2 regions of the Paenibacillus shunpengii genome follow, and region 2 is predicted to be linked to the other one. Evidence: riboswitches for the same ligand, from Rfam matches in the RefSeq annotation. Region 2 holds a riboswitch; the other holds the start of a gene.

Region 1 (16,328 bases), 400 kb from region 2:
CAGCCTCTTGATGAAGGATTGCGAAATTTCAATTGCCTGCACCTTTTCTTTTGCAATGGAAAACGCAGTTTGCTCCATGACTCCTTTGGCAATATAGATCCGTTCCTCGTCTGAAGAAATCTCGAAATTTCCGTATTTAAGAAATGTAGTCACAATCCCAAGAATGACAGCCAGCACGATGATTCCGGCTATGACCAATGAGGTCATCCACCAAGAGGATAACACCGTGGACATTATCCCCTCGGCCTGCTCCTCGATATCGATAAATTCCTGCACATTAGAGTACAGTGTCCCCACAATGGGAATAAGGACCAGGAAGCTGAGCGATGTAAAAGAAGCCTTTAATACTTCCTTCCTGGTCGGCTTGAAATGGAGCGTGCGCTGCTGTGCTTCAGGAGCTTGTTCAGACGTAGCAGCATGGACCGTGTCGCGGATCTCCTCCGATGATTCTTGTATCTGATCTGCTGTCAATTCGATCTCGTTCTCATCATTTGGAGCGCTGTCCATTTCGTTAGATGTGTTCTTGGAATGCATAGCAGAAGCGACACGCTCTTTATTCACTTGGTCAGCGATGTACTTCTCAATGCGATCTGCTTCGGCACGAGATATCACTTGAAACTCCACAGCCGCTTCGTCCCCCGTCATCCCTGTCTCGAACCTGATGGAGGTCACCTTAAAAATTCGATGAAACAATGAAGCATGACGGTTTACATTTTGAATTTTTCTGAATGGAATCGTTCGCTTCGATTTGACGAATACCCCTTGCGCAAGATGAAAGGAGGTATCATCGAGGCGGTAACGCTCGGTGATCCAGCGCCACACAATAGTAATAAGACAACCCACGATAACCAGATAAAAAATCCATCTTCCGTATATGACCCACTTCGCTTCGGAACCCATTTGGATGACAAACAACAAAATAATAATGGAGAAAGTATTTTTGATCAGCTTCCATACCTCAAACAGAATTAGCAGTGGATGATAGCGTTTATCTTCGGTCATTCATCCACCTCTTTTATTTTGGCATAATAAGCGATTTGATCTCTCAGGTCCAGCGCAACCTGCTCAGGCAGAACTGGAATACTGTGTGAAGATCCCATCGTATCTACCGATAAAGCGTACAAATTATATTTGCGAAGCAGCGGACCCTGACGGGTAGCCACCGATTGAATCTTGGTCATGGGAATTAGCTGATGGACCTCAGTCAGCGTACCGAACTTCAGCTGGAGAAACTGCTCTGTTACATCATAGCGCCAGTGTGCGTATAGCAGCTTGGGACGGATCAAGATATCCCAGACTGCATAGAGCACCGAGATGATCGTGAGTCCAATGAGAACCCAGCCGATCCAAGCATACCAGGAGAAATAATAGTCGAGAAATAACAACACTCCGAGTACTACAAACCCGATTACATTACTGATTACTGCACTAATCCACCATATTTTGACCGCATTGTCTGCTAATCGCTGCTGCGGCTCTTTCGTTTGCGAGTACAATGTACCACCTCTTATTCCGACCACCCTTATGTCTTGGTCTTCGTTTCGTCTGAATGATCATCTAATGACAATTTTTCATATATTCCTTCATCTAATGTAACAGGAGAATACTCATTTGAAAATAATAGCTACCTCATTAATTGGTATGACTTGTTTCTACATGCTCTTCTTTGAGCCATTCATTTTTGAACTGTTCCAGCAACTCACCAAACAAAGAATTAATCGTAGAATGAAACGAATTCACATTCATATACTCACCCCTATCAGAGCTTGAGTCATCAGAGCAAACACTCTCAACCCTTAACAAGTGCTCTTCCTGTCATAATGGCATAAGCATAGTCGTTACGCCCGTTCTGGTTGGCAATGTCAGCCGCACGTTCCCAGTCATAGGCGATTTGGAGATGTGCAATATCCCAAGAACCTCGATCGTTTCGCGTTAGTATGACATACTTGGCGTGAGGACTACCCGATTCCATTACATGTGGAACAGGCAGGTCATCTTCATAGGCGGGCAGCCCGACACTCCCTGCGTTAATAACGATTTTATCGTCCGTAAGGAACTGAGTCCTGCTCACGTGACTATGCCCGCATATGATATATTGCTCCTGTATAGAGCGAAGCTCGTCCGAAAGCAATTCAGCACTTTTATAGACAATACCTGATTCAGTTGCCTGCTCCAATAAATAGGTACGATTAGATCCTGGCGTTCCATGGCAAAACAAGAGGTCTTCATACTTCCACGTTGACCTGAAGCTATGGATCCACCTGAGCAGCTCTGAATCCAGCAACAGTTTGACAAATTGATATGTAAGAGAATCGCTATGATCCTGCAATAATTCCTCGTCACAATTGCCCATGATATGAATCATCTGGTCGTGATCCATCAAGCGCTGAGCAGTTCCTATTGGATCGATTGGTCCGAACAACGAATCTCCCAGATTCACTGTAATATCTATATCTCTCGTTTCAATATCCTTCAGCACCGCATTTAAAGCATATACATTACTATGAATATCTGAAATGACTGCGATCTTGTTGTACAGCATTTTGGCTATCCCCCTGCTTTTTTCAATTCAGGATGAGATTTAATTCTTCGTGGGCTTCCCTAAGCCAAGGATGAATGACCTTGAGTGAGGATCGTCTTTCCCACAAATAATGAAGATAACAAAATGACGCGTGAGGCAGAGAAATTTCCAATGCCTCTTTCAATTGTTGCAGATATGGAGGTTCTCCGTTCTGATCCCAAGCTATCTTATCTGCTACAAACAATACCTGATCCAGCTGTGTAGAATGGGACCTCAATGTCGTATGACAGCCCACTGCCTCCAGTATTGCTAAATCATTGATTTGAAAAATACGCTCCGCCATCACCTTAGAGAGCTTCTGATGAACAATCATCGGAAAAACTTCTTCCTCGGGCAAAACATCAATACCTAGCTCTCTAGCTGCATCTATTCTTTGATCATTTGGAAAAACCGCACTGATGTCATGCAGCCAGCCTGCAATCTCCGCCTGTTCTTGATCAGCTCCAACTATTCCTGCTACTCGGCGTGACTCTGCTCCAACTTCCATACAATGCTCTGCTGTCTTTGGACAATGATTGGAGAGCAGGAATTGATAGACATCTGACTTTAAATCTCCTGTCGCCGTCATATTTGAGGTAAGCTTCTCTAAAATAGAACTCAACACTCATGCCTCCTCGCTACTTCTTCCTTTTATATTTGTGCTTTAGTGATCTAATCACCAGCAGCACGCTATAGATTGCAGCAACATTAATTATGAATGGCAGTATATCAATTGAGGCATTGTCGAGAATCCAAGAACCATTATTAGGTGCGTGATCATACCGTGTTATATACTTGAACGGAACTCCAAATTCTGTGCTTTGGTTACCGTCAAATACCTGTCTTCCTGGTATGAATAAGACCAATAACACGGTCAGCCAAGCGGATAGATTCAATAATCGGAAATGGATATACATCGCAGAACACTCACCATCCTTACAGAGATTACTTTTCAAGACATCTTCTCAATGAACGGGTAACACCTGCTCGGTTGTGATTTTAAAATTTTGAATATCGAGGTCCTCATCAATGATTTGTTGCTTAGACATCCCATCCGTATTTAGATTAAAAAGACCTTCAATATACACAGAAGCTTCAGACTCTATCGTTTGGTTCAGCTCAATCCGGATGTCTTGACCTTCCAATCGCTCCATTGCTGCTTTCGACAGAACGGGTTCAATAGATGAATCAGGGGCTCCTCGCTCAAGTTCCATAGTGTAAAATTGTAGGAAACGATGGTGCCATTAGCTCCCCCGCCGAACGCAACCATAAGAGATCTGACTTCAAGACCTTCTTGCTCTTGTTCACCCACCAAAGAACAGCCTGAAATAATTACACCAAAGAGTAACAAAATTAATGTGAAAGTTATTCCTCTCTGTCTCATTTATCCTCCTTGCTTTTCAAGTGGATTCTTCGCTGTTCTTCCAGCTTTAATTTGATCTGATCGATGTACGAATCAAGCACATGGATCTGGTGACAGGCACATATAGTACGGTGAGTAAGTCTCCGTTTCCCCTAAGCTTCTCACTGCTGGAATGTACTAGCCTTTCCATATCCGCCTGCCTCCTACATTACTTCATCTCTCGGTCATGAATGACGCCGAACATGCCGGTCATGCCCTGATGCACATTAAATCCATATTTCTGATAAAAGCTTTCTTTGCCATGAGCGGAAAATAGCCCGACAAATGCCTTCTCAGCCGCATGCTCACTTAAATATTGCTGGATCGCCCTCATGATCAGCTCTCCCAGCCCCCTACTCTGATGCTCCGGCTTCACGACAATATCCTGGACGTAGAAATACATGATGCCATCGCCCACGACTCTTCCCATGCCGACAGCCTCTCCATTATATTCTATAACAACGCCATAGCAGGAATGCTGCAGTGATTGTTCAGCTGCATCAAAATTCATGACCTCTTGCCAGCCGACTGAACTGCATAAATCAATATATTCCTTCACATTCGGCATTCTGTGAATCGTTTGATATTTATGTTCGGACATTGTCGTTCGATCTCCTATTCATTGTCTTGTTGTCTGATCACTCGTCTTAATTTGGATCTCTGTAAAGAATAGCTCTCACTGCAAATCTTGGCAAGATCAGCTGCCTTCTCCACCTTGAAGGCTGATTTATAAGTCTGTACATCCACTCCAGATTCATCCTCTGCCAGATGCGGGGTGCTCTTTTTACTCTTCCAGCTATAATATCAAGCGTGCCACCAACACCGATAGCGATTCGTGCATTCAGTTGGTCCCTGTGCTTATGTATCCACTCTTCCGCATAAGGCGCGCCGAGTGCAACGACAAGGATATCCGGATTCGCTGAACTGATCTCCTCAATAATTCTGCCTTCCTCGGAAGCATCAAAGAAACCATGATGCCTCCCCTTTATGATGGCACCAGGGTAGGATGTTCGTATATTCGCTTCCGCAGCATGGCTCGTCTCCTCATCCGCTCCTAGCAGATAGAAAGACCAATTCTTCTGATGCCCGGCGGCAAGAAGATGATAGAGAAGATCACAACCCGTTACCCGCTCAGGAAGGGGATCTCTTTTGACCCTTGAGACCATCACAATTCCTGCACCATCGGCGGTAAGCAGCCCGGCACGATCTACAATCTGACGAAGCGCAGCATTATGCTGACAGGACATCGCGATCTCCGGGTTCAAGGTAACTACATGATACAGCTCTTCTTGCCTTTTCTCTATGACCTCACTCAAGATTTGGACCGTCTCTGTCATCGTGAGCTTTGGAACTGGAATGCCCATAATTTTCGAATAGTTCTCCATGATGATAACCTCGCTTCTATACTTTATGTCCTTCGTTCGATGCATTATTTAATCCTAACGCGTTCTCATACTAACGATATTGTTTATTCCAATGGGTATCTGTATAGCCGCGATGAATATTCCACTCTGCCAGCAATGCTCTTTGACGCTCTTCTAAATCTGGATACGGTGCGGCGTTGAACTCAATCTGATTAAACAAATTATCATATACTGGGAGTGGACTGCCCGCATTTTTAAATCTTCTGAACGCACCAATCTCTTCATCATTGGCTGCCCACACCACTTTTCGAATCAACGACAGCACGATTGTACCTGTACACATCGGACAAGGCTCACAAGTAGTGTATAACGTCAGACCATTGTTGGGTATGAATTTACGGGTTGCTGGGTTTACGATAACCTGTCCTGCTTGTCTAATTGCGTCCACTTCAGCATGAGCTGTTGAATCAGAATCCGAAAATACCCGATTTCTTCCCCTACTGATGACTTCACCGTTCGCATCCACAATGACTGCTCCAATGGGGAAGGTTCCTTCATCTCTTGCTTTCATCGCTTCTTCAAATGCCATCAGCAAGTATGTATAATCCTTGTCCATCACTACACTCCTCTGTTTTAAAGATCGGCTTTGCTGTGTGCTTGCATTGTTATGTAAAAAAAGACCCGGGCCTCAGATATCTTCTATCTTGGGCCGGGCCTCGGAAGTCATTACGAGCTTATGTACATAAAGCTCAGCATTCCATTATTATACAATTGTTGAATACAGCTTGGAAACCTAATCTTGATATTCCTCTATTTCTACTGATGCTTGAATCCATTTCTTAACTTATCTTGTGACATTATCAAATGAATTCTGTTGAATAAAATATCCAATCTCCACCGCATGATGAATCAGCTTATTAAAGTACGCCGCGTCTGGCTCGGCACACTGTACCCCGGTGCCTGCAAGGAACTCCATCGTTTGGGGACATGTGTACCGGAACATGGAATTCTTCGCTCCATCCCCTTCCAGCTGGGCCATCGCGAGTTCAACTCCCGCCGAATCCTTCGGTTCGTTCGGATTAAGCAGCCAGCCTTCGAACTCACTCAAGTCCATTAACGTGATGTCATAGCCTGCAGCTGTAAAGTATTCAACCATACGCTCATATGGAATCGTAACCGGATTACATATGTGAAAGACTCTTCCTACGGTCTCATCCTGAAGCGCAAGCGCGGTAACGGCTTGTCCTGCGTAGTCGATCGGAGTCATATCCACTTCCCATCGAACCCGAGGGGCTCTTCTCAGCAGCAGCATCGCCTTCAGCATGCGATAAAAGGCGTTATTATCGATATTATTTTGGAATACCCCATTATCTGAGCGGCAGGATAAATTACCCACTCGATAAACATTCACCGGTACTCCTTCTTCACCCGCCTGTATTACCAGCTTCTCCGCTTCAAGCTTGCTATTCGTATATACATTCTCGACATATGATGTCATATAGCCGTTCCCTTGAACGATGTCGGCCCATTGCCCATTCTCAGCAAGCTCTTCCGGAATACCCAGTGTGGAAATAAAGTGGAACCGGATGCCGCTTCCTTCTTTCGCGAGAGACAGCAGGCGATTCGTGCTCTCTACATTCACATTAGCAAAATGCTTGGCATCTCCAAAGTGTCTCACATCCGCACCGCAGTGGATGATAGAATCAATCTGCTTAGCCACCAGCATTTGGTCTGCCTCACTAAGCCCCAGGTTCTCCTTCTCCAGATCTCCTTCCAATACAACAACCCGGTTCTCGATCCATTCTACAGATTCACTGCCGAAGTAGCCCTGCATAATGTGAACCAAACGTGAGTAGGGATCCATTCCCGAAGAAGAGCGAACGAGACAGTACACGATAGCATCTGAACGCTGAAGCAGCTCTGCCAGCAAATGAGAGCCTAAGTATCCGGTTGCTCCAGTTAGTAGAATGTTTTTCTGTGCAGACCTCTTTATGCTGAAGTGATCTGCAGTACCAATGACTGCCGGATGTTCTGCTAAATCCTCAACTGGACGATTTAGGATATCTATATCCCTGTCATCCTTCTCTACCGCCTGATTAAGCTCCTCAATCCGCTCAGCTAATTTTGCAATCGTTGGATACTGGAAGAAGTCATTGATTTTGAGTAGTGGATAACTTGGCTTCAGCTGAACCAGAATCTCAAGAATCTTGAGCGAGTACCCGCCAATCTCAAAGAAATCATCATGAATACTGATTCTCTCTAAGTCCAGTACCTGCTTCCAGGACGCTGCAACAGCTTGCTGGGTATCATTCTCCGGTGCTGTATATACCGAATCATTCTCATCTGCCTTAAGTTCATAGGCTGCGAGTTGTTTACGGTCAATTTTGCCAGTAGGAGATAACGGCATTTCCACTACATGCTGCATATACGTAGGAACCATATATCCCGGAACCTTCTTACTTAGATATTGCACAAGATCCTTCTTAGGTATTGCTGCCCCATCGTTCGTTGTATAAAATGCCGCTAACAATTTGTTGCCATCCTCAGTAATTGGAATGACTGCAATGTCCTTGATATTCTCGTGCTTGGCAAAACTATTTTCAATCTCACCAATTTCAATTCGGAATCCTCTGATCTTAATCTGCGAATCCCGTCTTCCTCTGTATTCAACCTGTCCATTCGGCAATAGCCGCACCAAATCACCAGAGCGATAAAATTTCTTCCCTGAACCCGGACGGATCGGATCTGAAATAAATGCTTCCTTCGTCTTCTCCGGCTGGTTCAAGTAACCTTTGGCTACACCTACAGAGCTGATTAGCAGCTCTCCTGTAACTCCGATGGGACACAGGTCATTGTTCCCGTCCACAATATACAGCTCGTAGTTGGCAAGCGGAGTCCCGATCACAATCGTGGAGACATCCTCCGGCACGGGGTAGTCTACCTTATGTCCGGTTGCAACAACGGTAATTTCGGTAGGACCATAGAGATTTGTCACCGGAATCTGCAGCTTTTTCTGGAACATCCGTACCGTCTCTCCCGTCAGGGCTTCTCCCCCGACAGTGATGCTCTTAATCTTCTCATATTTAACTGCTGCATCCTCCGGCAGATAGGCGGCAAGTCTGTTAAAGAATACGGTTGGCAAAATGGCAATTCGGGTCGCTTTTAGCTGCTCCACAGCTTCTGTAAAAGCATCGATCGAGAAACGTTCTTCATCGGACAGCAGATGCAGTCTGGCACCGCTCCCGATCGAACCGAAGATATCATACACGGAAGCATCGAAACTGAAGGTAGAGTATTGCAGAATCACATCCTCTTCCGTCAAGCCAAGATCCTGCTTGGTCGCCATCGCCAAATTGACAACCCCTTTATGGGCAATCAAGGCTCCCTTCGGCTTGCCGGTCGATCCCGATGTATAAATGACGTAGGCCAGATCATCCTCGTCAATGCGGATCGCTGGCGCCGTCTCGGAATAGGAACCGTCAAGCTGATCCAAACAGACGATTTCCGGTCTATGCTCGAATCCGGCAAGCAGTGAATCCAGCTTCGGAATATAGCTGCTCTCGGTCAGGATCACCTTTGATTTCGTATCTTCGATGATATATGCATTTCTCTCCTCCGGATGGGTCGGATCAAGCGGGATATAAGCTCCTCCAGCTTTCATTACACCCAGCAGGCTTACAATCGTCTCTAAGCTTCGCTCCATAAAGAGAGACACAAATTCACCCTTGCGTATCCCCTTCTCCAAGAGCATATTTGCAATTTTGTTTGACAGCAGGTCGAGCTCCTGATAGGTAAGCTCATCCTCATTCGCGGACAAGGCGGTTCGATCTGGAAACTGCGCAGCTACTGAAGTGAACATGGACACGATGGTGGCCTGCTCCGGGAGACTCATCTTCGTGTCGTTCAGCACATCGTAGGCTCTCCAGTCTTCTTCTGTCAGAATGGGAAGACTAGAAATCGTCGTATCCATATCTCCATCTTCAAGCACACCGCTCAATAACCGCTCAAAGTGCTGCATGTATCGGCGAATGGTAGCTTGCTTGAACAGCTGCGAATCATACGAAACATGAAGGAGCCAGGTATCCGGCCCCTCCTGCACGTACCAATTCAGTCTGCTGGCTTCATGATGAAGCTTCATGCCGTATATGGTTTGATATTGAACCGTGTATCCAGCTATATTCTCCACATCCGCATGGCTCAGCTCTGATGAATCCAGTTGTACAAGCTTATCCAGCACCTGCTCATACACACGTCTGAACGAATCTGTTCTACTTATGGAGATACGCATAGGAAGAAGCTGTTCTCTTCTGTTTTGCACACCAATCAGCATATCATTGTCCTGAGTCATTCGGTGCAGGAATACCGCGTATCCGGCAAGCATCCATGCCTTCATATCATATAGTTCACTGTAACGCTTCAGCATTACGGGCTCGAGGTTCAGTACCTGCTCTGTCTGAGCTGCTGCCTGCTTGGCATAGTTCAATGACCCATCTGTATACAAATGAAATCCAGGCAAAGGCAGCTGCAGCTCGTCAGACCAATACTGCTTGGTTTGTTCTAACAACATGGTGGTATTCAACAGATATCAGCTCCCTTTTATTATTGCACTCTAAGTTTGTCTACTAATGATTCTAATTCGCTTGCAACCTCATTCATTTGTTCCGCTGAATCAAAAATCTTGGCAAAAGCAGCCTGCTGCTCTTGAGCACTACGCTCAATTTGACCGGAGACTACTGAATTCTTCTCAGCCATATCCGCAAGTGATTTGATTGAAGCCGTAATTTGCTCCGTTTCTGCGACCATCTGCTGTGTAGCGGCAGATACTTCTTGAATTTGGCTTGTGACGGAATCCGTCGAAACCAGGATACCTTTGAAGATCGAGCCGGTTTCTTTGACGATTTCAATTCCTTTGGCTACATTTTGCTCTCCATCACCAATGGCCTCTACAGCGAGAGCCGTCTCATCCTGGATGTATCCGATCAATTCTGCGATCTGATCTGCTGATTTCTTAGAGGCTTCGGACAGCTTCTTCACTTCATCCGCTACGACTGCAAATCCTCGTCCCTCTTCACCAGCTCTTGCCGCTTCAATACTAGCATTCAGAGACAACAGGTTCGTCTGTGAAGCAAGCTCTGTAATCACTTGAACGATCTGGCCAATTTCGCCGGAACGCATCTGCAGCTTCTCAATAATATCTACCGAGTTCTTAACCGAACGATTGATGGAGTTCATCTGCTCAATGACCTGATCTACATTCTGATGTCCTACCTCAGACTGCTCCTTCATCTGCAAAGAAATCTCGGACAGCTCGGACGTATTTCCGGCAATTGTGGTCACACCGGATGAGATCTCTTCGAGCGAAACAACGCTCTCTGATATCGACACACTTTGCTTCGCAACACTATTGGTCATTTCTTCAATATTTTTCGTAATATCTACCGTATTTTCGTTGTTAACTTCAACCGCACTGAACAAGAATTTGGATTGCTCCGCGGATTGCTCGGATACCTTCTTGATCGTAGTCACCAAACGACCAATGTTACTTGCTGTGGTGTTGAATTTCTCGTTGACTTGTCCAAGCTCATCATCACTCGTTCTCAGCTGTACGGTAAAGTCACCCTTACTCAATTTGTCTAGTGCTCCCATCAGCTCTTTGATCGGCTTGAAGGTCTGTCTAATGGTGATATATTGCAATGCCAGAACGACAACTAGAGTAATAAGCAGCGCAAGAAGGGTATAAGTCAGCAGCTCCTGCTTGCCCGTTGCAATCAGACTTGCATCCACATCAATTCCCATATATGCAAATACTTCGCCTGCTCCATTCACAAAGGGATACAGTACCGTAATCCATGTACCGTAATCATCGTTATAAGCAGCGGTGTAGGCAATTTCCTTGGTTTCGAGCATCTCCTTCACGCCGTCTGCATGAATTTGAGGCTGTGCGTACATGTCTCCAAGTGCCATATCTTCTGCAGCAAACATCTCAAGAACTGCCGTTGGCAGTGCAATAATCGAGGTTTGCGTACCTTCTTCCAGCTCCGGTCCAAAGATATAGCCTTGTGCTACATTCGGATGTGTCTTGGATAACTCATCAAATACAGCCGTAATTTGCTGTTGAATCGGAGATTTCGGATCCGGATTATTCTTCGCTGCTTCCGCATCTTCCACAGATACCTGGCTTCCCAGCGCCTCCATTAATTTTCCAGAATCGGATTGAAGCTGTTTGGTCAATACATTACCTTGAATAAACTGACTGCAGCCAATAACGACGGCACCTGTGATAATAATATAGAAGCTTGTGAGTATCATATTTCTAGCAACAATGCTCAGGTTTTTGAAGCTCCATTTTTTTAACTTACTCATGTCTGACAGTTCTCTCCCTACTCATCCATATGTAGTTTCTATTTCATCTTAAATTGCATGGTAAACCTTCCAGCCTTGGTCGTTGGTACCTACTTCCTCCTTTCCTTCATGGATTGCTTTTGTAAACAAAAAAATGAACCTATGGACAAAATAATGCCATGGCTCATTCAAGCAACTGGCTGACATTTCCTTCACGGAAGTAGTCCCTCTAGCTTTGCGTCACTGCTTTTCAACAGCTTTGCCACGTATTCAATTTACAAGTAGTGCTTAAGAACTATAAAATCTATATTCACTAAAAGTAAACTGGTGTTCACTTTTACTAATCGGCTTTTTTTGTTAGTTTTTTAATACTATAAGACTATTTTTTGCATAAAATCTCTATTCTTAATTTAAATATGTACCCCCTCATGACCAGTTTCTAATTGCAAGGAATTATTTCACATTTCGACAAAAAAAGCCCCTATCCCTAAATGGATGGAGCCTCGATCCCATTTTATAACCCCTAAAATCAAGAATTTGAAACGATCTATGGGTAGAGATTATTCCTTCTCATACAAATTGATCTTCCAGCCGTTATCCCAGTGAAGCAGCTTCTTATGGATATATCCAGAGTTTACATAGTACTGATTCAGCCTTTCGTTGTCTGCCATGCAGTCCAGCCTAATCTGCTTCTTTCCTTTCCTTCTTATGTAATCCTCTGCCCACAACAACAGCTCTCTGCCTACGCCTTGACCCAAATGTGATCTCTTGACGGCAAACCTATGAATATATCCTGACGATGCCGAATCGTTCAGCTGGCCCCTACCATGTCATTCACAGCAACCAAGCGACAGCGGTCTTATCCGGCTAAAAAAAAGCCCACCGTGTATTATTTCTTCGGGTGGGTAAGGCTTGCTGCAAATAACTCAATGACAGAATAAGATATGATCTGCCTGTCACGGTATGTCGTTTGAACTGTATCTTCTCTTGAGCTTAGAATACCGCCTTGCAGAACCGCGGTGTTGAAGCCTCTTTCGATGGCACCATTATATGTGAACAAGACACAGTGTTCTGCCGCAAAACCAGAAACGATGACAAGCTCTACTCCTTTGTCTTTGAGAATCGATTCCAGCTCCGTTTGCCAAAATGCATTGGAATGGACCTTGTTAACGGTGATATCTCCAGCTTCTATATGTATCTCCGGTATAAAATCATAGGCTGCATCGTCTGGATGGTCTGCACCTTCTATATCCTTGATATGAACGACGACCTGATCATTCTCGCGAAGTCGATCCGCTACGTAATTGATATACTCACAGGCATTGTGCTTATCCTGCGGTTTAACCTGGTCCTTTAGTAATAGCTCCTGCATATCCACGATCAGTAAAGCAATCTTCAAATCGTATCCCCCATTCATTTTTTTAATCCTGTAATTCACTATACTTCATCAGGGCTCATTCCGTCTTGGTAGTAAATTTCTATAACCATCTTGCCTCCTGCAGGCTAAACAATGTCTTGCTTATCTCAACTTGATCTAATGATATGCTGTATCTGCTCCACTACCTGATTCATTGTTACAATGCTTGTATCTATTAGAGTAGTTTGCATATTCTTATAACCTTGGAGTCTATCTATGCTTCGCTTAATCTCTTCCTCGGTTCGCTGATCCTGCTCCATTCTCTTCCTTAAAGCAATTTCCGAGCAAGTCAGCGTGATCGTTTCTACCTGAAACTCCAACCCACTCAGTCTGTCCAACAGTTCATCCCTGATCTCTTCCTTATGAAGAACCCAGCTTAGGATGACGTAGTCAAATGTGGAATTCGTAAGATAATTACGAAGCATATAGGTAATGTTGTCCATGACCATCTGAATGTTTTCCTCACTGAACACCCAAGGATTCATCATCCAGCACCAGTCTCCATCGAGCCAGACGGATCTGTCCAGTGATTTATGGACCTTTTTGCTTACCGTTGTTTTGCCTACACCCATCGTTCCGTTAATAATAATTAATTTTTTCATTGATCATGTGTCCTTCATTTTCGTAAATTAGCCAAGCCGCCAGGAAGCGCACATACTCCATCGATATTTTCATTTACCATTAGAATCTTGTTGTCTTGAGTAAAAACCGGCGGATGTCCGCCTCTCCCAATAGACTAGATCAAGATATCAAGCCCTTGCTACGCAGTCTTGCAATCAATTCCTTATCTTCCCTCGCCTGCTGGATCGTCTGGATAATAAAATCCGATTTCCCTTCGGTATAGGCCACACGGTCATAGGTATGCGCTGCTTGCAGCTTCTTTTTGAGCCGATCATATTCCTGCTTGACCTCTTCATGGGATTTCAGATAATCGCGAAACAGCAACTGGTTAATCCAATGCGGACCCTTGAACTTGTATACATGCAAGTGATGGGTTCCAGCTCTCCATTTTCCCTTTCGAAAAAAGAGCCGCTCTGGAAATTCAGGCTTATGTACATATTCATATCCGATCCCTGCCAAACGTTCAATCACCGCCTCATTCACAAGACTAAGCTCTTCTACCCCGGCCATCATATCAATGGTAGGCTTGGAGTCCATACCAGGAACAGCGGTGCTGCCGATATGTTCAAGGAAGACAGGAAGACCTTCGAAGCTATATCGTATTTTCTTCTGTTCATGCTCGTAGTCCTGCTTCCACTCTGCGTTGTATGAAGAAATAATGACTTGTTCCATAAATGTTTCCTTTCGTGAATACATATGTGTTCAGCTATTTTGTCTGCACAGGTATGATCTCAATACTCAACTCTCTGGCTATAATGTGAAAAATATTCATGCTGTTCATCAGCATTCGAATCTCAAATAAACCTCCTTCAGTTATATCAATTTCAGGGTATAGCAAGACATCCTTCATAATCCCCGGGTAGTTATTAAACAGCTTCACTCCGGTAAAGCATAATTGGTACTGGTGCTCAGGATATCCGACGAGGTCAAGAAGAATATCCACCTGTTGATGCTCCGTCCGTACATCTATAATTCTAGCATCATGCAAGTGAAATTCCTTATCTAATCTTCGAACCTCTGCTGGCAGCTGCTCTTGTATGGAGTTATAGTGTTCCCAGTAGCTGTCGCGAATCGTTTTCCATTTAAGGTCCCACTCCTTCTTCCATGTACCGATCTCTGCCTTCATTTCAGGGCTGTGAATATAGCAATCCATAATGCTCTCGTCATATACGTACTTTAACAAGTGAGCAGGCAAGAATTGCAGCATATGAGGGCGCAGCCATTCAAATCGGTCTCGTGACTCCTGATAGAAGTCCCTGCCTTCTGCAGCGAGCCATTGCATCTCCTCTTGGCGCTGTTCCTCCGATTCGAAGTAACTTCCCATGCAGCCTCTTACCTGCATTTCGTTGTATAAATCCACCGTAAAACATCTCATTTTTTCTACTCTCCGACCTCTCCTATAGCGGATATTGAAGAAGAATCTGCTCACTCTTCAGCCCTTCATGAAAAAGATAATTATGGTCTGCGCCAACGACACATAGTATTTTTCGTTGCGTATTCGCCTTGATCGCATTCTTTGCCCGCTGAATCATAATCTGATTCCTGACGATCCATCTAAAATTCACTGCTGCCGGATTAACTTCATACATCCATTCATATTTTTGCTTCGTTACTTGATCAAATTCTGCGGAGTTAAATGGAATATTGCCATATGACCAAGTATCCATCTGCATCTGGAACCATTCATCATCCTGCTTCTCAAGCTCAAGACGTTTCTCTTCTGGAAAAGGCAAAAAAGGATCAAAATCATTCCATACATCCAGCTCAAACCAGTCAATCGGAACGAACTCTACCCCATGCTCCTCACAATAAGGAAAGATCAGCTCCCAGTACTCACTTGCTGGTTCGCCCCAATAGCCCTGCTCATGCTTGTTATTTAAGTACTTCTGCCAACTGTCAGGATGAACTTCACCGCAGATCAGGTCAGGCTCAAAGCGATGGATCACTTCTCGATATAGATCAAGAGAACAATGATACTGCTCTCTCAGGCTCTCATTATGAATCGTTCCCAGAATTCCAACAACGGGTCTCATAAGCAATACCCCATTCATTTTAGTGTGTTATACATCTGGATATAAGGCGGTAGATAAATATCTCTCACCTGTATCAGGGAGAATGACGACTATCACCTTCCCTTTATTCTCAGGCCTCTTTGCAAGGGTTAATGCAGCAGACACTGCTGCCCCTGAGGAAATACCAACAAGAAGCCCTTCACTTCTAGCCAGCAGCCTTGAAACTTGCATCGCTTCATCATTTCTGACTGTAACAATCTCATCAATGACAGAGCGGTTAAAGTTGTCTGGAATAAATCCGGCACCGATGCCTTGTATGGAGTGCAGTCCCTTTTGGCCGCCTGACAGTACTGGAGAATCGTAAGGCTCGACAGCAACGACTTGAATGTTCTTGTTCTTATTCTTCAGAAATTCACCTACCCCGGAGATGGTACCTCCAGTACCTACACCCGCAACGAAGATATCAATGTTGCCTTCTGTATCTCTCCATATTTCTTCTGCTGTCGTTTGTTTATGTATTGCTGGATTAGCCGGGTTCTTGAATTGCTGAGGTATATAGGAGCCTGGTATTTCTGCCGCCAGTTCCTCTGCCTTCTTGATTGCTCCTGCC
Region 2 (16,328 bases):
CGCGTACATGGCAACCCTATGTTCCCCGTTAGTGTCTATCCGTCAGTAGACCAGCTCAATGGAGACAGCATTCTTGATTGCCATTGGCATGACGAGATGGAGCTGATTCTTATTGAGAGCGGTTCTGCTGTCTTCCATATTGATATGAATATTTACGAAGCACAAGCAGGGGATGCCATCTTCGTAGGCAGCGGGGAAATTCATGCCGGATATTTGCAGGGAGAGGAGCGCTGTGTCTTCTCAGCCATCGTATTCGATCCAGCATGGTTATCCAGCGCCTCGTTTGATTCTCTGCAGGAGAAAATGATGGACCCCATATTGAAGAGGAAATTGCTCCCTCCCCGCCATATTTCACGTCATACGGATTGGGGCAAATCGGTCCTTGAACATATCGATCAGATTCTGCTTGAGCATGAGCTAATGAAGCCGACGATAGAAATTTCGACCAAGGCACACTTGTATCTGATTCTTGCAGAAATGTTCGCTTATATGCAGCAGGCAGCAGATTTAGGAAGCAACATTGCCGCAGGCAGTCCAGATAAGATTGAACGTCTGAAGACGGCACTCGGCTATATCCACGATCATTATAGTGAGCCCATTAAACTGAAGGACTTGTCTGCACACATTAATATGAGTGAGGGACACTTCTGCCGCTTCTTTAAACAAATGGTCCAGAAGAGCCCGATCGATTACATTAATCATTACCGGATCCAAAGAGCATGCAAGCTGCTGGAAAATACAAACTATAAAGTAGTAGATATTGCGATGGAAGTTGGTTATGACAATCTAAGCTACTTTATTACTCTGTTCAAAAAACAAAAGAAGATGACGCCTTCCCAATATCGCAAGCAATTCTTTGAACAAATTTTTTTGGAGCCGGTCTCCGTATCCTAGAAATAACAGTACAAGGGTGACTTGGTGAGAACACTTTGCTCTTACCAGATCACCCTTGTTTATGATTAACGACTCGCTAGTTTAGACCAGTTTCCATAATCGTGCACCGAAATTCCGATGTAAGAATCATGCTCGCTTGCCATCTGCTCAAACTCTTGCATTTCTTGACGCATGTACTCGCAGCCTTCTTCATAGAACGTAATAAAATTCCCCTCACTACTTCGATTCGTCTCAACAGCGATAGATACTTTCTTACCGAGCTCGGACGCTTCCTTCAGTTCGCTGGCTGCTGCATTGTATATGGCACTTGCTGTATCCCGATATGCCATAACTGCAACTGCATCGAACTGGCGAATCATCCAGCTGCTAATCTTCATGTCCCCGCCAGGCACGGTATAATTATCAAGCCAAAAAGGAATATCGGCTGTGATCTTCATTTCCATTCGCTTCGCTTCATTCGTTAGATAGGTTACATTCGACTGCCACTGAGCAACAACACTGTCACGATCTGATTTCCATTCTGCTAGCACATGGGGCTCAATATCCACATGTATTCCCGAGAACCGCTCGTTCTCTTCAGCTCCATTCTGATATGCTTCTATCCACTCTACAAAGCTCATTAATCCTTCACGCCCTGATAACAGGCCCCAGGAAGCTCTTCCGTCCAAGATTTGAACCTCAATACCTTCCGCAGTAGCCTTGCTGATAAAATCTTTATAATACGGTACAGCCACATCTCTGTTTATTTGCAAATAGATAGCGTTGATTCCCTGTGCTTCTGCAAAATCCAGTATCTTGTCGGGCTCACTTTTTATCTGGGTTGTATCCCATAGCCATGTTCCTGTTTGTTTACTGGAGTAGGCTGTAGCTTCTACATCTACTGCTCCCCCTGTCATTGATCCTGCCATAATGACTGCAGCCAGCAGTACCGCTGCCACTCTCCCTGTCTTCTTCCACATCTCTTATGTACACTCCTTCGATTTTAGGAACGATGTCTTATGTCCTGCTCGTTCTCTATTAATAAATCGGCAACCGGCTGTCATCATAAGTCATTAGACTTACCTTAGACCCATGGCTTTGCGTCTTTGCTTTTCAGCAAATTTGCCTCCAATTCGCATACAATAACGTCCATTTGTCTCATTACCCAATTACCTTAGCCTTACATTTCGACAAATTTAGAAGGACGAAAGTATTACTTTATTATTTTCGGAGAAATACGAAAGCATTTTATAGGACTTTATACTCATTTAATGATTTCGAACTATTTTTCCTTCACTCAAACGAAAAAATAGGTAAGCAGACAGATGCCTGCTTACCTATTTCAGATCATAACTATATTTAAGACTTATCCATTATTGTTCAAACAATGGAACGAGCTCAATTCCATTTGCAGAGATACGAACAAGTCCCTTGTCGGATAGCCGCAGCTCAGGTATAACCACCAGGGCCAATAAGGACAAAGTCATGAACGCATTGTTCAAGCAGCATCCAGAGGCCTTTAGTGCCTGGCTGATGGCTTCAGATTGTGAAGCTACGATCTCAAAAGGCTCCGGGGACATTAAACCTGCAATCGACAGCGGAAATTCTGTCATCCCCTCATTTGTTACCACCGCGACCCCGCCTTGCATATTCACTACCTGGTTAGCCGCTTCGGCCATCAGATGGTCATCTGTTCCGATCACCATCAGATTATGGCTGTCATGAGCGACCGTCATGGCAATCGCGGCAGGCCGGTTAAAGCCAACTCCACTAACAAGAGCTACTGCCTTGTTGCCTGTTCTATGATGTCGTTCAATAACAGCGATTTTGCATACATCCTGATCTTGACTAAGAATTACTTGGCCTGATTCTGCTCGGACGGTCTTGAACACTTCCTTCGTCTCAACATGATTTTCTGTCACCTGTATAATGCGGGCTTTAAGCTCACCCTCATGAACAGGTGTTTTAATTACGAAATGATCCGCTTGGATATCAGCCTCCAACTGAACCGTCCCCAGTGCATCTTGAGGATACTGATACTTATCCCAAGAAGCCGCCATTTTCCCTTCCCTCGCAACCACTTGGCCTGCGGCAATGGTCGTGTGCACATTCACATCAGCAAGTCTTCCATCCAGTAGAATGATATCGGCGATCGAGCCCGGTGTAATTGAACCCACATCTCTCTGAACGCCGAACCGCTCAGCCGTATTGATCGTCGCCATTTGAAAAGCCGTTACCGGCTTAACTCCCTGGGAGATAGCCAGACGCACAACGTAATTCATATGCCCTTCATTCAGCAGGGATTCTGAGCTCCGATCATCCGTCACGAGCATCATCCGTCTTGTATCAAGCCCGAGCTCGGTTGACGCCTTAATCGTTTCTGCTACATCATGCCAGGCAGAACCTTGCCGCATTTTGGCGTACATGCCCAGACGTATTCTTTCCTGTACATCCTCTTTGGTTACACATTCATGATCTCCGGTCACACCTGCCGCTGCATATACAGGAAGTCTCCAATCATCTGCCGCCCAGGTAAAATGACCATCCACCGCTTTACCCGCGCGCAGTGTGGCTTCTATTTCTCCGATCATCTTCTCCTCGCCATATACAACACCCGGAAAGTTCATCACTTCCCCTAAGCCAATCATGTCATTACCCCAGCTCAATGCTTCAGCAACCTCTTCAGCACCAATATAGGCTCCCGTCGTTTCGAGCTCAGGGCTTGTAGATGGCACACAGGAAGGTGCCTGCATGTATGCTGCGAGAGGCGTCGTTCTTGCCTCTTCGAGCATATATTTAAGTCCGTTCAGACCCAGCACGTTAGAAATTTCATGCGCATCGAAGAATCCGCCCGTTGTTCCTAACGGAAGCACGGCTCTTGCAAATTCGGCTACAGTTAATTGTGTGCTCTCAATATGACAATGACCATCCAGCAGTCCTGGTGCAATATACTGCCCGCTGGCGTCAATAACTTCTGTGTCCGGTCCAATGGTATGGGAAGCATCCTTGCCTACGTATGCAATGCGAGAGCCCTGTACAGCAACAGACATGCCCTGCAATATTTCGCCTGACACAACGTTGACCAAACACCCATTTTGAATCACAAGAGAAGCCTTTAAATCCCCTCGAGCCGTAGCCACCAGTTCTTTCACGCAATCAGCCAAAGCCGGTCTTGCAAATTGTTTTATCCTCATTTGAACTTCCCCCATTCACCGTAAAAAAAGTAGATTGTTTATGATTATAGTAGTCTACAGGTTACATGTAAACATAATTGACTTAAGAGTTTATAATTCTTCAGGAAATGATTTGAAAAAACCTAATTTCCTTACATCACCTTCCCTATAATCTCTCATTATATGTAATCATATTCAATTTGATCCTTGTTCCAAAAAAACAGCAGCACCATCCTCGTATGAGAATGTGCTGCTGGACAAGTACACTAATCATGCTGTATTGCTGACTTGTTGTGCGGTTACTTTGAGTGCTCCAATTCATGCTGATACAGCTGAGGATTAACCTTTGATATAAACGGACTAACTGCACCTATAGAGTAAATGTACAGTAAGTGCATCGCACGCGTGCACGCCGTATAGAATAGCTTGCGTTCACTTTCTCTTGAATACGCTTTGGCCGAACCGTCATAAATGATGACTGCATCAAATTCAACGCCCTTGGCCAGGTATGCCGGAATGACCTGTACTCCTTTTTCGAAACCAAGCGTCGTTTTCTTAATCAGTTTTGGCACTGTGCTGAGCTTGCCGTGAAGACGCTCATGTACCTTAAGGCTTTGACCTGCAGACTTACAAATAACGGCGATGGACTCGTATCCTTGCGACTGAAGCTCCTCAAGCTTCAATACCATAGCTTCCTCCATCTCATCTCGCTTCCCGAATTTATATACGTAAGGCTTCTCTCCCTCACGATTGAATGGAACGATGGCCTCTCCGTCAGGAAGCAAGGATTTAGTAAATTCTACGATTTCCTTCGTTGAACGATAGCTGCGCGTGAGCCTTATCACTTCCGCCTTGTCCGTGCTGTAGATATCTCTCAGCTCACTTGTCCCACTAAGTACGGATGAATGAGCATAGATCGCCTGATTAAAATCTCCTAACGCGGTCATCTTCGCACGGGGGAACATTTGTCTGAAGAAGGCAAGCTGGAATGGTGAATAATCCTGAGCTTCATCCACAATAACATGGCGTATATTCGTAAACACACGAAATCCTAATAATGAATCCTTTAGAAATAAGAACGGAGTCGTATCCTCATATGCAAGCTCCTGGGCATTTATTTTATCAATAGTAAATTTACATATATCATCCCAAGCAGATGGAAGTCGTGAACGATCAACTCCACAAGCCACCTCTGCTTCCTTGAATATAGCTTGGTACAGTCCCTTCATATCGACAAATCGCGTTGCTTTCACCCATTTGCGAAGGGGCTTAAGTCGATCGGAGACCACCATTTTGGCCAATATGTCTCTCTCCACGTCAAAATCATTAAATGTATCCTGCTTGCCTCGCTGCTTCCGCCGTAATCTTTGGTAGGCCCGGTGATAGTCCTCTGTGCCAAGCAGCTGAATCTGTTCGTCTACCCACGCCGCGGTAAGTTCGCCTTTACCAAAGGCAGCAAGCTCCTTCAGCATCCATTCTTTGAGAAGCTCTAGCCGGCTCGCAATTCGAATCCCCTTGTCAAATTCATAAAATTTATGCGTGATCTGCTGTGTCGAAATGACCTCTTTCCCAAGAAAACGAAGGGGCTTGAACATCATTCCTGTCTGTGTCAGCCGATTCTTATAGCTTAGAATCAAATCGAGAAACTCAGGTGAGGACTTGAACTGAATGCCTTGAATTCGAGCTTCATAACCAGGATCGTCAGGTTGGGATAAGACATACTCCAGCTGCACAAAGGGATCCTCAAGCTGGTATTCTTTGCCGATTCTTCGTTCCAAATACTCCTGAAATGTCGTCTGCAGCATGTTCTCTTCGCCAAGCTCAGGCAATACGGTGGATACATAGCTGTTAAACATCGGATTCGGAGAGAACAGAATCATTTGATCCGCCTTCAGAAATTCCCGATCTTTATAGAGCAGATAGGCGACACGCTGCAGCGCTGCCGATGTTTTTCCGCTGCCCGCTGCACCTTGAACGATTAACAAACGGCTTGTATCATTTCGAATAATCTGGTTCTGCTCTCTCTGAATGGTGGCCACAATACTTTTCATCGAAGCATCAGAGCTTTGACTGAGTACAGCCTGCAATAGCTCATCACCAATCGTGACTCCGGTATCAAACATGAACTTGATATCTCCATCACGAATGGTAAACTGCCGTTTTAACGTGATCTCTCCTTCGATAATCCCCGATGGTGTTCGATAGGAAGATGGCCCCGGTGCCCCGTCGTAATACAGATTCGATATCGGAGCACGCCAGTCATAGACAAGAAATTCATTCTCCTGCTCTGATAAAAAGGATGCAATTCCTAAATATATAGGCTCTGCTGTATCCGTTCCCTTCTCCACAAAATCAATACGACCGAAATAGGGATTCCCTTCCAGCTTATTGAGCTTTTTCAGTGCATTAAATGCGTTTTTGTGGCTCCGTTCCCGCTCTGACAGCACCTCGGATTGCTGTCTTAAGTTCGTAGAAGTCTCCCCGACATCATCTGCTTCACTAAAGTTAATGGTGACTTCATCCCAAAATTCTTTTCGCATCTCAACCACTTCTCCGCGAACAGAACCTACTTCACCCTCAAGCTTGTTAATTGATTGTCGAATTTGTTCTGTAACTTCGTCCACTCTAGCCTGTTCGAGTTGCCATTCCTTGTCCGTACTCAAGTGATCCGCTCCTTCTTCATATTATTGAATTCATTTTAACCAATATATTAGTCCATCCTCAGCTCTTCCACCGTATCCATCCATCGTGTAACTACGGAATCTGGGTCTATCAGCTGAACCCGAATACCTGCTTCAATATGAGCATATTTGGCTTGATCTATCTTTAACGCATGAATATGCGCAGTGAACCTGTCTCTTTCATGTTTGGCAGATCTTAATGGAGCAAGCGGCTTAACGGCCATTTTGAGATAATAGACTCGTTCTGCATACACAATAACGAGTTCGGCTTTGCCGCTGCGAAGCATATTGTGAGAAGTCGTCGTACCACACCATAATGCCAGCCTTAGTGTATATTCATCCGTTGCTACAATCTCACCGACACTGATCATTGCTGTATGCGGCCAGCCATCCTCCGATACTGTCTGCAGCATAAAGGCTTCATTCTGTTTAGATGGAAGGCGTTCTCCATCCAGCAGCTTTAGTAAGGGTTCAGGGATCGCTATATTTTTATTCATATTTTTCCCCCATATTGCATTCTCAATCTTCCGGTGTTAAGTAAAATATCCATATGCTCATTATTAAAAAGACCAAACAACAAGAACAAACCCGGGCGACTTTCTCAGTAGCCCGGGCTGTTCTATTATTGTAGCCAATCATTGGTTATCATGCAAATGAACAGGAATCAGTTATTAGGTTGTTGCTTCATGATCTTGCAGGTGTTGGAATCGGTCCAATCGAAAAGCGGATAAATTATAACGGATAGAATCACCGTTCACAAGATTGGAGATGAGCTCCCCTACGGCACTGGCAAACTTGAATCCATGTCCAGAGAACCCGCAGGCCAGAACCACTCCCTTATGGTCAGGGTGATAATCGATAATAAAATCCTCATCCGGCGTGTTCTCATACTTGCATGCTGCCCCCCGAATGAGCCTCCCATTCGCTTCCGGAATATATTTGTGAAGAGCCTGACGAAGAATCTCTTCATCTTCCCCACCCGACTGAAATGGAAGCAGGGGAGCACTCGGATCTATATCCGTTCCCCAATCATGACGGCCGATCTTTAATCCAGATCCGTCCTTGCTGGGGAACCCGTAATATAGCCCATTCTCTGTATCTAGTGTAAATCCAGGGAATTGAGATACATCAAACAGCTCAGGTGCCTCAAACCATCCAATAACCTGTCTTACCGCTGCAACAGGCGGCTTGACCGATTCCGCGGTTTCTGAAGCCCAGGCTCCCGTCGTAATTACAAGCTGGTCTGCTTCATATTTCTCTGCAGCCGTATGTACAATGTATCCTGAGCCTGAGGATTCCCAGTGAAGGACCTTGGCACCCGTAACAAGTCTTGCGCCATGCCGCTCGGCAAGTCCTTTATAGGCATGGAGTACAGGCTCCGTCAGCAGATATCCTGCCCTGCGCTCGAGAATACCTGAATACCCTTTTGGCAAATGAAAACCCGGCCATCTGTGCTTGATCCCCATCGTGCTGAGGCGTTCTACCGATAGATTAAAGGCAAGTGCATTATTCCACTTCTCTTCCGCTAATGGATCATGATCAGGCGATATATTCAGCACCCCTGAAGGAATTAACAACGTACTGCTGCTTTCTCGTTCCAACTGACTCCACAGTTCGTGGGCTCTTACTGCCATTGCGTTGTATACAAGGTCACCAGTGTATGCATAACGGAACAATCGAGTATCCCCATGATGGCTTCCTTGGGTATGCGGCGGTTCATAAGCATCGAGCATCAATACGGATTTCCCTGACTTCGCAAGATAGTAGCCGCTGCTCAGACCCATAGTTCCTGCACCAATAATAATGACATCCACTTTATTCTTCACGGAACACACCTTCTTTATAAGTATTCAGGATGATGATCCAGTACAAAGTCTACTAAATTACCCCGAATTAGATATTGTAATGATCATAAACGAATTTACTTCGTCCGCGCAAGTGTACATTTTACACCACATCTTTATTTTTTCAGCCATGCTGACAGCCCCTCTGAGCTATCCTTCGTTTCTTCAGAGTCTAGAATATGGTCAGCCAAGCGGTTTAAACGTTCGAGCTGATAACCGTAATCGTACATTGCTGCAGCAACGATCGACAGCCGAAGCATTCCCTCCCGCTCAAAATCAATGCCCTCAATCGCAGATTCCATGAACTCCACATTGGTACGCACCAGCTCTTCGCCTTCCTGCTCATTGGGCTTAAGCTTATCTTCAAATTTGAGCAGGACATGCTCATGGAATTTGATCAATTTCTCCAAATGCTCATCGAAATATTGATCCGTTCGGTCTGATCGTTCCGCCTGAAAATAGTGTCGATCCACCGCATCCAGCACTGCAAAACCTTTTTGAAGACTTGATAGCATCAGCTTGTAGACAACCATCTGCCTTGTTGAACTGAACTTCGCCCGCCTCAGCTTCTGCTGTTCTTCTTCAAACAGATGATATTTGTCGACAAGGGATTTGATCTGGCCTTCAAGATCATTTTTCTCATCACGAAACACCGATTCTTTAATCTCATCCGATATAGAGGTTCTGAGCAGCAAGGACATACGGTCAAAGACACTTCTGATCTGCATTACAAATTGCAGTTTCGGCTTCGGCGGAGATACAGTGACGTTAATTACCGAAGCAGACACGATACCGATCAATGTCAGAATGAATCTGTCCACTGCATAGTGCCAGTCCCCGGAGGCTTCCATAATAGATACAACCGTGACGAGCGTAAGACCGATCGTATCGCCCATTTTTAACTTAAGACAGATACTGATGACCAGTATACATGCCAATCCGACAGCAATGGGTTCATTGGAGAACACCATCCCTCCAATCAGCGCAACGATGGCGCCAAGCGTCGTAGATTGCACTTGATCAAGAAAGTATCGCCAGGATCGGTATATAGAGGGCTGCATTGCAAAAATAGCTGCAATTGCCGCACCCACAGGCGACTGGGGAATGTTCAGCAGCATGCTTATATATAAAGCTAGAGTAACTGCAATCCCGGTCTTCAACACCCGAGCGCCGAAAGACATCCCTATAAGCCCTCCTTCTAGGAATCATGATTAGATATTTTTGTATTATTACCCCAAAACCACAAATTACGTAAACCTGTTCTTCTCAAATGAACGATTTATTGTACCATGACTTTCCTGAACTTTCGAGCACATTTGTAACAAATCAATGACAGCTTCGTTCACTTCGCTTAATAGAGCTATTCGCATATTGTAATTAATTACCTTGGTAAATCCCTTCCACCTCGATTGCTTAACTTTTCCAAGCCAAGTAATATGGTTTCACATGGGAACATTTCCAATATTTCTTTGGGCAGGAGGACTGCTGTTCCTATAGTAAAATACTGTACAGCTTAGAGGGGTTGACAACATGTTCAAAAAGAAGCTTGGCCTGCTGACACTCGCTTTCCTAATGGTATTCTCCATTATGGGTGGAGTCGTATCCGCAGCCGCAGCGACACCAAAAATCAAGGTATACCTGGACGACGAGTTAATGACGTTCCCTGTGACACCTGCCATTCAGAAAGGGGTAACGTTTGTTCCCTTCCGAGCATTATTCGAAGCGTTTGATTACTCGGTGAAATGGAACAATGCAGAGAAACGCATTAACGCGGACAACGGCGAAGTGAAACTCCAGCTCTACGCCGGTAAGACTACAGCCCATATTGATGGTCAAAGAACCAGCCTTCCTGCCGCACCTTACATAGAGAAAGGCAGCACGCTGATTCCGCTCCGATTCGTTGCTGAAGCTACAGGCTACACTGTGTCCTGGGATCAAAGCAGCAAAACAATTCATATTTCTACCTCAGCTGGAGAAGAAGAGAACCAGCAAAAGGTAGATGCCTTCCTTAAACAGTTTGGTACTGCCGAAAGTGAGCGCAATCTTAATAAAGTTAAATCCATGCTCGATACGGACTCATACTACTATGATTACTTCGTTGAATATTACGAGGAACTATTTAAGTCACAAGGAAATACAACCTATTCGAATGTCGAGATCGTGAGTGCAGAGGATGGCGAAATTATTGCCTCAGTCACCCGTACCGAAATTTGGACCGGAGGTCCATTCTTCTTCGACCTCACTCAAGATGAATTGTGGCTGTTCCTGACCGAATCGTCAGATGGAAGCTTGAAGCTGAATGATGAAATTCCAGGTTACGCTTATTATCATGCACTGGACTTGATCGGTCAGACACCGGCCGTTCCTCAAGAGGATCAAACAAGCATCGAAGAAACACTGCAAGCTCAGTATGATGGATACAATAACAAGGATGCAGACCTTGTATTGTCTACCCATGATCAATCCACATGGATTTATCGCAGTCTTCAACAATTGTTTAATAGCGGCTATCTGAACGAAGTAGACTATGATCTCTCCGCTTCTTCTATTAACGTTGTTCAGTATAATGGAAATACTGCTATCGTTCATGCTGAAGAGTCAGATATTGAAGGTGAGCTGACAGGCATGTACTATATGGTGAAAACAGAGGATGGAAGCTGGCTCATCGCGGACGCGTTCTCTCTTTACCCAGAAGAAGATTACAGTGTAATGTCTCTGATGGACAGCCCGCAGGCTCACAAATCAGATAAAAATCACCGTTAATCTATAGCCTGCCTAAGAATACGAAAAGAGCCCGGGCTCCTCTGCAAGCACTTGCAGGGGAGCCTGGGCTCTTCTTATATATTAGGATTAATAACTTCAGATCGATTATCCAGAAATATCACTGCTCTTCCTTGGCACTCTTCTCGCCACTCCCGTTTGAAGAGCCGCCTCAATGACCCGCTCACGAATGGATTTAACGACTCGATCATTAAAAACACTAGGAATGATATAATACTTCGTCCGTTCCTCATCCGATATTGAGGAAGCAATGGCCGTTGCAGCTGCCAGCTTCATCGCCTCATTAATTTCACTGGCTCTGCAGTCCAGTGCGGCACGGAACATTCCAGGGAAGCATAACACATTATTAATCTGGTTTGGATAATCAGATCTCCCTGTAGCCATAACTGCTACAATATCCTCTACTTCACTCGGCATAATTTCGGGTACCGGATTGGCCATAGCAAATACAATCGGGTCCTTCGCCATCGTCATGATATGCTCTCTTGTAAGCAGATTCCCTCTGGAGAGGCCAATGAAGATATCCGCATCCTTAATAACCTCATAAAGCGAGCCTGTCTGAAGATTAGGGTTCGTCCGCTCCGCATAATCCTGCCAGATCGGATTATCATAGGTTTCTGTTCGCACAAGAGCTCCCTCACGATCAACCCCAATTAAATTCTTGGCTCCAGCAGACAACAAAATGTTGCTGCAGGCAACCCCAGCGGCTCCAATACCGCATACAACAATCTTCGTGTTCTCGAGCGACTTGCCGACCAGCTTCAGTGCATTAATCAGTCCTGCATACAATACGACCGCTGTACCGTGCTGATCATCGTGAAAGACAGGAATATCCAGCTCCTCATTCAGTCTCCGTTCAATCTCAAAGCAGCGTGGAGAAGAAATATCTTCGAGATTAATACCGCCAAAAGCCGGCGATATCGCTTTGATCGTCCGAATGATCTCTTCGGTGTCCTGTGTTTCCAGGCAGATCGGAAAAGCATCTACACCCGCAAGCTGCTTGAACAGCATTGCTTTACCTTCCATGACAGGCATGGCAGCACGCGGGCCAATATTACCGAGACCGAGTACTGCACTTCCATCGGATACAACAGCTACCGTATTTCTTTTGATCGTTAATGAATACGCCTTCTGCGGCTCCTCGGCAATCGCATTACATACTCTCGCCACGTCCGGTGTGTATACTCTCGACAGATCCTCCCGGTTGTTAATCGGGGATTTGGGAGCGATTTCAATTTTGCCCCCCAAATGGAGCAGAAAGGTGCGGTCGGATACGTTGATAATGGATACTCCATTAAGATTTCGGACTGTCTCTACAATCTTCTTGTTATCATCAGCATGAGAAACCGCAACGGTTAAATCTCGAACGGTGATATCCTGATTAGTTGAAATTACGTCAATGGCAACGATATCTCCTCCAGCCTGCGAGATTGCAGATGCCACTTCACCAAAATTAATGGTCTTGGTCTTCATTTCGAGCCGAATAATAATGCTGTTTCCGTCAAGATTGCGCTGTATCATGCGAGTCCCTCCCGTGAGATGTAGTCAAGGCATTCATCAACTGTGACTTCGAGACACAGCCTTGATATTCCTGCTATCCTTACATAAAAAAGGCTCTCCTTCGACAGCAGCTTACATGATAAAGTAAGTGCTGTTCGCTAGAGAGCCGTAATGCCCTTTTCTTTTTATAAATCAACTCTTGAAGGACGTTTCAGAATTCGAATCCCGTAAGGGGCTAATTTTACTCCCTCTGTGAACGTGTCCTCTCCTTCTGTTCCGTTCAATGAAGTACCGATCTCCGTATAGGAGCGCTCATCCAAAGGCATAAACTGGATCTCATCTGTGTAGTTCTGAAGGAAGACGTAGTCCGTCTGACCATCTGTTCGGACATGGGCTGTTACACCTTGAGGGTATTCCCCGCTAATCGCCTGCGTGATGCCAAGCTCTGTGATCACTAGATTATAAAAGTCTTGATGGAAAGGAGCAGCATTGCGTGAAGCAATGTAATACGCCTTGCCAGATCCCAGTGCATTTACGGTAAGTGCCGGGCGCCCTTGATAAAAGTCACTGTCATATGCCGCGATTGCGGTTGCTGTCTCCAGATGAATGAGATCACACAGCTCTATCGCCTCATACGCTCCGGTGAGTCCAAGGGCATTGTCTTCTAGCGCTATGACTTTATTAACCTGCCCATCATGCAGCCCGTCAATTTCCTCTGACCAGATGCCGAGTGTCTTGCGAAGCGGTCCGGGAAAGCCTCCAAGGAAACAGAGATCATTCTCGCTGACTATACCCGACCAATAGGTGGCAACGAAGGTTCCTCCATTCTGTACAAACGCCTCAATACGTTCACCGACACCAGGCTTTACCATATAGAGCATGGGTGCAATGAGCAGCTTGTATTTGGCAAAGTCAGCATCCATGTTGATGATATCTACCGATACTCCCTTTTCCCAAAATGTCTTGTAGTGGGACTGTACCGTCTCATCGTATTTGATCCCTACATTACGAGGTCCTTGTGAATCTTGGATCGCCCATCGATTCTCCCAGTCGAAGATAATTGCCACTTCCGCAGGCACACTCGTACCTGTAACCTCTTCAAGCCCGGTTAATACTTCCCCAACCTCGGTCACTTCCTGGAATACACGGGTGTGCTCATTGCCTACATGATCGACGACAGCTCCATGCAGCTTCTCACTGGAGCCCCGGCTCTTGCGCCACTGAAAATACTGAACCGTATCTGAACCGTGCGCCACAGCCTGAAGAGAAGACAACAGATGCATTCCCGGCTTCTTCAGCTTGCTGACCTCCTGCCAGTTCGTCATGCTCGGCGTGCTCTCCATCAGCATAAATGGTTTGCCGCCTTTAATAGAGCGAACGATATCATGCATGAGTGCAACGGTCATTGCCTGATGACTGTCATCCTGAGCATCATGCCACGTTGGATAACTGTCCCATGATAATACATCCAGTACGTCTGCGAATTTCCAGTAGTCAAGACCATCAAAGTAGCTCATGAAATTGGTTGTTGCCGGCAGCTCGGGATTCGCTTCTTTGAGCGGAGCCAGCTCATGCTGGAGGAAATCAAGTGTCCGATCGGTCACATAACGTTTCCAATCAAGATTCATCGCATGTACCTGAGTCTCTCCATGAGGAGCAGGGGACTCAATCTGATCCCAGCTCGTATACGTATGGCTCCAAAAGGTTGTCCACCAGGCATGATTCAGTTCGTCCAGTGTTCCATACTTCTCCTTGACCCACTCCCGAAATCCCGCCTGACAATATTCACAATGGCAGTCCCCGCCAAGCTCGTTGGAAATATGCCAGCCGATGACTGCAGGATGATGAGCATAACGCTCAGCAAGCCTGCTGTTCATCATATGTACTTTCTCTCTGTAAACCGGAGAAGAGTAACAATGATTATGGCGGAAGCCGTGGAGATTACGCACTCTATTCCTGCCTACCCTCAGCACTTCCGGATATTGCTGAGACATCCAGGCTGGTCTTGCACCACTTGGTGTTGCCAGCAGTGCATATATGCCATTCTCGGCAAAGGTGTCCAAAATCTGGTCAAGCCATTCAAAGGTGAATACACCCTCTTCGGGCTCCAGAGATACCCAGGAGAAGATACCAACAGACATCACATTACAATTGGCAAGCTTCATTAGCCGGATATCCTCTTGCAGCACTTCCGGATACCGCAGCCACTGCTCCGGGTTGTAGTCTGCCCCATGCAGCATTACAGGTGCTTTCGCAAATAACGGTGAATATTTCTTATTCATACTTGCCACTCCTCACGATCGTATAAATTTACCCTCACTCCAATGAAAACGATTACATCCTTGTTCTATATCTTACACTTTGAAGCAGATCCGAACAACTTTCGTCCGAAAGCATGACCCACTCTTCATAAAATTAACCTTTTACAGAACCGACGGTCATCCCTTTAACAAAGTATTTTTGCAGGAAAGGATATACAAGCAGAATGGGAGCAGCACCTATAAAGATCTGTGCAGATTTTACCGTCGTTTGGCTGATCAATTCCATCTCCTGCGGATTCATGGCCATTGTGCTCATATCCCGCTGAATAATGACTGTCTGGAGAAAGGTTGCCAGCGGAAAGTCCCCGGAATCATTCAAATACAGCAAGCCGTCAAACCATGAATTCCAATGAAATACCATACTGAACAAGCTGATCGTCGCAATGGATGGCAGCGATATCGGCAGATAAATCGAGAGTAATGTCCTGAAATGACCCGCTCCGTCAATCAGTGAAGCTTCTTCAAGCTCCTTCGGGATCCCTCTGAAGAAATTCAGCATCAAGATGACTAGAAAAGTGTTCACTGCCGACGGAAGCACGAGTACCCAGAACGTATCGATGAGACGAAGCGTTTGAATGACTTCATAGAAAGGAACAAGTCCTCCGTTAAAGATCATGCTGAATACAAAGATCCAGGAGTACAGCGTTCTTCCTTTAAAAGCGGAGTTTTCTTTGGACAGCGGATAGGCCGCAAGAAAAGTCACGATTAAGGTGATGGCTGTACCTATGACGGTTCTCAGCACAGAGACCCAGATGGAATGCAGAAAGGCTGGATTGTTAATCGTCTTTTTGTAAGCCTCTAGTGAGAAATCGATTGGAATCAGCGAGACCAGATTGGCATCTGCCGCCGCTTTGCTGCTAAATGATACGGCAAGCACATGAATCAGCGGTATGATGCAAAGAATGGCAAGCAATATCAGAAACAGGTTATTGAACGCACTGAATATGCGGTATGATCTTGTTTTATGATACATGGTTTCTCCCTCCCTCTCAGGTTCATATAATCTAGAAGATACGATAACCGGCCCACTTGTAGGCTAGCCTGTAGGATATGAGAATCAGCACCATACTGATGACCGATTTGAACAGCCCAATCGCAGTACCAAAGCCCATTTCTCCATTAAGTATCGCGGTTCTATACACAAAGGTGTCGATA

Evidence for each region. A riboswitch is a leader RNA that binds a small molecule or an ion and turns the genes downstream of it on or off. The one in region 2 is predicted to bind cyclic di-GMP.
Region 1: it holds a riboswitch for cyclic di-GMP, as region 2 does, so the genes downstream of both, ACFSVM_RS04000 (methyl-accepting chemotaxis protein) here and ACFSVM_RS06005 (hypothetical protein) in region 2, are expected to answer to the same signal.

What each region holds. Positions count from the first base shown of each region.
Region 1 is NZ_JBHUMJ010000002.1:855,914-872,241, reverse strand. Features, by position in the region: gene ACFSVM_RS04050 (PH domain-containing protein) at 1-1,002, opposite strand, end outside; gene ACFSVM_RS04045 (PH domain-containing protein) at 999-1,496, opposite strand; gene ACFSVM_RS04040 (metallophosphoesterase family protein) at 1,790-2,542, opposite strand; gene ACFSVM_RS04035 (HD domain-containing protein) at 2,565-3,182, opposite strand; gene ACFSVM_RS04030 (hypothetical protein) at 3,675-3,944, opposite strand; gene ACFSVM_RS04025 (hypothetical protein) at 3,991-4,113, opposite strand; gene ACFSVM_RS04020 (GNAT family N-acetyltransferase) at 4,132-4,563, opposite strand; gene ACFSVM_RS04015 (WecB/TagA/CpsF family glycosyltransferase) at 4,610-5,347, opposite strand; gene ACFSVM_RS04010 (nucleoside deaminase) at 5,418-5,942, opposite strand; gene ACFSVM_RS04005 (non-ribosomal peptide synthetase family protein) at 6,171-9,905, opposite strand; gene ACFSVM_RS04000 (methyl-accepting chemotaxis protein) at 9,926-11,689, opposite strand; cyclic di-GMP riboswitch class I at 11,857-11,942, opposite strand; gene ACFSVM_RS03995 (GNAT family N-acetyltransferase) at 12,229-12,483, opposite strand; gene ACFSVM_RS03990 (cysteine hydrolase family protein) at 12,558-13,067, opposite strand; gene ACFSVM_RS03985 (AAA family ATPase) at 13,193-13,687, opposite strand; gene ACFSVM_RS03980 (GrpB family protein) at 13,827-14,378, opposite strand; gene ACFSVM_RS03975 (DUF4085 family protein) at 14,413-15,081, opposite strand; gene ACFSVM_RS03970 (hypothetical protein) at 15,104-15,739, opposite strand; gene cysK (cysteine synthase A) at 15,767-16,328, opposite strand, start outside.
Region 2 is NZ_JBHUMJ010000002.1:1,251,883-1,268,210, reverse strand. Features, by position in the region: gene ACFSVM_RS06010 (helix-turn-helix transcriptional regulator) at 1-894, shown strand, start outside; gene ACFSVM_RS06005 (hypothetical protein) at 960-1,853, opposite strand; cyclic di-GMP riboswitch class I at 1,919-2,010, opposite strand; gene ade (adenine deaminase) at 2,247-4,067, opposite strand; gene helD (RNA polymerase recycling motor HelD) at 4,346-6,709, opposite strand; gene ACFSVM_RS05990 (pyridoxamine 5'-phosphate oxidase family protein) at 6,757-7,224, opposite strand; gene solA (N-methyl-L-tryptophan oxidase) at 7,399-8,553, opposite strand; gene ACFSVM_RS05980 (FUSC family protein) at 8,688-9,752, opposite strand; gene ACFSVM_RS05975 (copper amine oxidase N-terminal domain-containing protein) at 10,102-11,334, shown strand; gene ACFSVM_RS05970 (NAD-dependent malic enzyme) at 11,440-12,873, opposite strand; gene ACFSVM_RS05965 (beta-galactosidase) at 13,038-15,134, opposite strand; gene ACFSVM_RS05960 (carbohydrate ABC transporter permease) at 15,268-16,146, opposite strand; gene ACFSVM_RS05955 (ABC transporter permease) at 16,178-16,328, opposite strand, start outside.